Linked DNA regions of Dongshaea marina. The main gene of each other region encodes a partner of the protein of the gene in region 2 in a complex. Links are inferred from orthologs where the notes say so. Each region holds a gene or a part of one and is shown on either strand. Other genes may lie near its edges.

What was found. Proteins that work in one complex are often made in the same cells at the same time.
Region 1: pnp (region 2) and pfkA share a complex: the UniProt entries of both Bacillus subtilis proteins name them as parts of the possible RNA degradosome complex. The link is inferred for Dongshaea marina from one-to-one orthologs.

The regions. Positions count from the first base shown.
Region 1 is NZ_CP028897.1:2,611,249-2,614,183, reverse strand. What follows is about bases 38-2,822. They hold pfkA (6-phosphofructokinase), read right to left. Parts: upstream 2,019-2,822; coding sequence 1,056-2,018; downstream 38-1,055. Other genes in these bases: tpiA (triose-phosphate isomerase), read right to left, coding at 2,366-2,822; DB847_RS12515 (sulfite exporter TauE/SafE family protein), read right to left, coding at 212-928; DB847_RS12520 (glutamine amidotransferase-related protein), read right to left, coding at 38-114. Also shown: more of DB847_RS12520, read right to left, coding at 1-37; more of tpiA, read right to left, coding at 2,823-2,935. UniProt on the Bacillus subtilis protein: Catalyzes the phosphorylation of D-fructose 6-phosphate to fructose 1,6-bisphosphate by ATP, the first committing step of glycolysis.
Region 2 is NZ_CP028897.1:1,426,698-1,429,743, reverse strand. Bases 143-3,038 are described here. They hold pnp (polyribonucleotide nucleotidyltransferase), read right to left. Parts: upstream 2,706-3,038; coding sequence 579-2,705; downstream 143-578. Other genes in these bases: DB847_RS07015 (FUSC family protein), read left to right, coding at 2,858-3,038. Outside these bases: DB847_RS07025 (VOC family protein), read left to right, coding at 1-86; more of DB847_RS07015, read left to right, coding at 3,039-3,046. UniProt on the Bacillus subtilis protein: Involved in mRNA degradation. Catalyzes the phosphorolysis of single-stranded polyribonucleotides processively in the 3'- to 5'-direction. Necessary for competence development in Bacillus subtilis.

The DNA of each region.
Region 1 (2,935 bases), 1.2 Mb from region 2 along the record:
AGTCCAGCCAGCCAGGCGCGGCTTGAGGCATTTAATAAAGCGTTCGGAGTAGTAATCCCCATAATTACTCTCTCGATCATCAATATGATCACAATCTAAGATCCCAAGACGCATCGGCTCCTCCTTAGCGATTTGACACCTCTCATATGTATCAGGCTTAAAGCATCAGGTATAGAGGAGAAGTACTATTTGTGTGCTGACAGCTGGATATTTAGGCACTCTGGACCAGGATGCTGATCATGGCAATACTACACAGGCTTATGGTGGCATAGTGAAGAAGCTTGGGAGAGATCCGCTCTACCACCAGATAGGCGAGAGCGTTGCCTAATAGTGCTGGGGGGATCAAGGCCAGTCCCCACAGAGCAAGTTTGCCATCGAAATGGCCGGTATAACTGAGCATCAGAAGTGACAGCACACAGCTGATAAAAAAGAAGCTGGCCAGATTGGCACGAATGGCATTGGCTTGCTCCGATTGCATCACCAGCGCCATAGGAGGGCCGCCAATCGAGGTGCTGGTTCCCATCACACCCGAGAGAAATCCGGCGATCCCCATGTTAAGCGGGGTGGCCTTGACCGAAAGGCGCAGCAGGCTTATTGCCACCCCAATGCCAATCATCAGGGCGATCATCAGGCCGAGCATGCGTTGTGAGACTACCGTCAGCAGTAGACCCCCGACGATCGTCCCGGGAATTCTCCAGCCAATGGCACAATAGAGCCCCTTCATCGACAGGGCGTGGCGAAATCGCCAGATATTCAGGGCACAGCTGGCCAGGGCCGCACAGATCAGTGGGGCAGGGATCAACTGTGGATCAAGATAAAAGAGCACAGGCGCGGCGACGATTGCCATACCAAAGCCGATGGCACTTTGAATAAAGGCGCCGAGCAGAGTGATGAGGCTGGCGATGAGCAGCAGCTGTGGATCAGGCATATCCGAGTCTCACAACGGGGGATGACCCAGTATAGTGAAAATGCTTGGGGGAATATAGGCTCTGTTGACGTTTCCTGGCCTGAAAACGTCAACAGAGCATAGGCCCGGCCCAGGCCGGGCCTATGGATCAGAACAGTACGGTTGAGAGCTGATAGAGCTCTTCGTTGAAGGGGCGCTTCATGTTCTCCAGGCAATCGATAATGTCATGGTGAACCAGCTTGTTATGTTGCAAGCCAACGCAGCGACCGCCCTGGCCCTCCAGTAGGAGCTGAACCGCAAAGGCACCCATACGGCTTGCCATGATCCGATCGCGGGCTGTTGGAGTTCCACCTCGCTGGATATGCCCCAGGATGGTTGAGCGGGTTTCACGGCCGGTGGCCGATTCAATCTCTTTGGCCAGTTCATTGACATCGGTGATGTGCTCACAGATGGCGATAATGACGTGCTTTTTGCCCTTGTGGATCCCGTTATCGATCTGGCGGATCAGGCTCTCTTTATCCAGTCCGCGCTCTGGAACCACCACATATTCGGCACCAGAGGCTACGGCAGCGCTCATGGTAAGATCGCCACAGTAGCGACCCATGATCTCAATGATTGAGATCCGGTTATGGGAAGATGAGGTATCGCGCAGGCGATCGGCCGCATCAACCACCACGTTCAGGGCAGTGTCGAAGCCGATGGTGTAGTCGGTGCCTGCGATGTCATTATCTATGGTTCCGGGCAGACCGATACAGGGGTAACCCATCTCGGTCAGTTTCTTCGCCCCCATGTAGGAGCCATCACCACCGATCACCACCAGAGCATCAATGCCATGCTTCTTCAGGTTATCGATCGCCTCTAGGCGTACCTTTTCTTCTTTGAATTCAGGAAAGCGGGCTGAGCCCAGGAAGGTACCACCACGATTGATCACGTCTGAGACGCTGTGGCGGCCGAGTTTAACGATATTATCCTCATGCAGACCCTGGTAGCCTTCATAGACACCGTAAACTTCCAGATCATTATGCAGAGCTGTGCGAACAACGGAACGAACCGCTGCATTCATTCCTGGCGCGTCACCGCCACTGGTTAGGATTCCAATTTTCTTAACCATAGTGTGCCTCTAAATGTTTTGATTTATAAGTTGTAAAAAGCTGTTTGCTCACGATCTCCATCCAGAGCATAAATTCTTTCACTGACTAAAAAATGAGTTCTAGTTGTGAGTATATGTCGCAGTGAGATTTTGTGTGTATTTTACGAGTGAACTCACCTGTTGCGACAGTTACAAACTGTTTCAGTGCCGACTCTGTTGCTGCTTCTGGCTGTTTTTTATCTTATTTCTGCATTCGGTCCACTGGTTCCGGTTGAAGAGCATAGCAAAAAAATCACGATTTGCATTGAGTTATAAAAAAAATGGAGCCCGGCGGGGCTCCATTATGGCTTGCACTTATGGGCAGCAGATTACTTCGCACCTTCGATGATGCTGGCAAACTCATCTGCCTGCAGGGAAGCACCACCAACCAGGGCCCCGTCGATATCTTCCATACCGAACAGGCCTTTGGCGTTTGCTCCCTTCACCGAGCCACCATAGAGGATCTGAACCTTAGCGGCGATCTCAGCGTTGAAACCTTTCAGATAGTTACGGATGTGGGCGTGAACGTTCTGAGCGATCTCAGGAGTCGCGGTCTTGCCGGTGCCGATAGCCCAGACAGGCTCGTAGGCGATGACGGCATCAGCCAGAGACTCAACGCCATTGCGATCGATAACCGCTTTGAGCTGAGTTTCAACCACCTGGTTGGTTTGACCTGCTTCAAACTGCTCCAGAGTTTCACCGATACACAGAACAGGCAGCAGACCACCTTTTTGTACTGCCGCATATTTTTCAGCAATAACCTGATCGCTTTCAGCATGCAGGGTACGGCGCTCACTGTGGCCAACTAAGGCATAAGTACAGCCGAACTCTTTGAGCGTGACAGGGGAGTTTTCACCGGTGAAGGCACCGTTTTCATGAATATCGGCGTCTTGAGAGCC
Region 2 (3,046 bases):
ATATCTTCAGCTTCCCCGGCGGGCGGCGCTTTCACTTTCAGGAGCCAGGTGGCAATAATGAGCTGGCGGTATGGTCTGATAACTAATACCAATCCCAATAGTTAGGTGATCAGGATATAACTTGCACTGATTTGGATAATCTGTGAGTGATTTAGCCCGTTGTCAGCATGGGCGTAGTTGCTTAGCAACGTAGCGAGAGCAATGGACTGCGAACTGGAAGAGGCTACCAGGATGGTAGCCGCTGGCATCGAGCATACAAGGGTAAGTTGCTCCCAGAGCAACGCACGCGAAGCAGGGTGGAATTGCCTCTTAGCAATGGAACGAGAGGCAGGATGCCGAACTGGGAGGATGTCCATGGATGGGTATCGCTGAGCTGGAAAGGAGCCTCATGGAAGAGGCTCGGACTTGCTGCGTGGCTCAAATGACTCATGGATTATCAGTAAGCCGATCACATTTCTTTCATGAATGGTATAACAGACGTCTCTGGCTATTCCCAGCCTAAAGAGTCTGCCGCCTGAAGAGCAGACAGTAAAAAAGGAGCCTTTTGGCTCCTTTTTAATCAGTGATTGAGACAGTGATTACTTCTGCTCTTCACCCTGCTCTGGAGCCTGAGCCGGAGTAGCTTGCTGCTTTGCCTCTTTAATAGACAAGCGCACACGACCCTGACGATCAACTTCCAGAACCTTAACATCGACCTTGTCACCCACTTTCAGGTGATCGGCAACACTCTTAACCCGCTCTTCACAGATCTGAGAAATGTGAACCAGGCCATCTTTGCCAGGCAGTATGGTCACGAATGCACCAAAGTCAGCCAGGCGAGCAACGGTACCCTTATAGATACGGCCAGTCTCAACCTCGGCAGTCAGCGCTTCAATGCGAGCAATCGCATCTTTAGCCGCTGCACCATCAACGGCTGCAATGCGCACGGTACCATCATCATCCAGCTCGATGTTAGTGCCGGTCTCTTCGGTCAGGGCACGAATGGTTGCCCCACCCTTACCAATGACGTCACGGATCTTCTCAGGGTTGATTTTGATCGTGTGGATACGTGGAGCCAGATCAGAGATATCGTCACGTGGCTTCTCGATCGCCTGATCCATCACACCCAGGATGTGGATCCGCGCGCCCTTGGCCTGAGCCAGAGCCTTTTCCATGATCTCACGGGTGATCCCTTCGATCTTGATATCCATCTGCAGGGCGGTAACACCCTCATTGGTACCCGCAACCTTGAAGTCCATGTCACCCAGGTGATCTTCATCGCCCAGGATGTCAGACAGAACCACGTAGTCATCGCCCTCTTTGACCAACCCCATGGCGATACCGGCAACAGAGGACTTGATCGGAACACCTGCATCCATCAGCGCCAGCGAGGTACCACACACGGAAGCCATAGAGGAGGAACCGTTAGACTCGGTGATCTCTGAAACCACACGAACCACATACGGGAAATCTTCAGCCGATGGCATCACAGCCTGGATTCCACGCTTGGCCAGACGTCCATGACCGATCTCACGACGCTTCGGAGAGCCCATCATGCCGGTCTCACCCACACAGTATGGAGGGAAGTTATAGTGCAGCATGAAACGCTCATTGCGTGACTCAGTCAGACCATCGATCAGCTGAGCGTCACGCTCGGTACCCAGAGTACAGGTCACCAGCGCCTGAGTTTCACCACGGGTGAACAAAGATGAGCCATGGGTTCTTGGCAGCAGGCCTGTCGCCACGTGCAGGGCACGGACCATCTGAGTATCACGACCATCGATACGAGGCTCACCACGCACCACGCGACCGCGTACGATTGTTTTTTCAAGCTTACCCAGCAACTCACCCGCTTCTTTCTGATTCAGCTCTGGATCCTGCTCCAGCAGCTTCTCAAGGGTGCTCTGCTTCACTGCGGTTACAGCGTCACGACGCTCAGTCTTATCAGTGATGCGATAAGCATCAGAAAGACCCGCTTCTGCCAGCTCGGCAATCTGCCCCTTAAGAGCCTCATTGGTTGCCGGCGCTTTCCAATCCCAGACCGGTGTTGCAACTTCGGCAGCAAACTCATTGATTGCGGTGATCACAGCCTGCATCTGCTCGTGGCCATAAACCACGGCACCCAGCATCTCATCTTCACTGAGCTCTTGCGCTTCAGATTCAACCATCAGAACCGCATTTTCGGTACCCGCAACAACCAGATCCAGCTTGCTCTCTTTGAGCTCTGTAACGCTTGGGTTCAGCAGGTAGCCACCATCTTTATAACCGACGCGCGCCGCACCGATAGGACCATTAAACGGAATACCTGAGATCGCCAGCGCAGCAGAGGTCCCGATCATTGCAACCATATCGGGTGCAATTTCAGGGTTTACCGACATGACGGTCGCCACAACCTGTACTTCGTTCTTAAATCCATCAGGGAACAGCGGACGAATAGGACGATCGATCAAGCGAGCCGTCAGCGTCTCACCTTCAGACGGGCGACCTTCACGCTTGAAAAATCCACCTGGGATACGACCCGCAGCATAGGTTTTCTCTTGATAGTTAACGGTCAGAGGGAAAAAGTCACGCCCCTCATCTGCTTCTTTTTTACCGACAACAGTAACAAATACCGCAGTATCGCCAATGCTCGCCATAACAGCCCCGGATGCCTGACGGGCCATGACTCCGGTTTCCAGAGTGACAGTATGACGACCATACTGAAAAGTTTTAACGATAGGATTCACTTTTCGCTTCCTTTAACTTTTAATCGCTTAATTTCGCGGCACAGTATACTTGATTCAGGACCAAAGGTAACTAACAGAAACCACTTGGATTGCATATATAGCTGTCAACGGAATAGCAATACCCAAATGGTGACTAGGAAAAGCTCCGAAGATTGGCTAATTTTGAGAATATCAATCCATCATCCAGGCCCGGTATGTATTCACGCCTTAAAACCCTTTTTCTTTCTCATCAGCAGTTTGCCCATGCTCTGCGCATCACCTTGGCCCTGGCATTCACCCTGATCTTTTATCAAATCACCGCCCTGCCCCACTCCATGTGGGGACCTATTACTGTGGCCGTA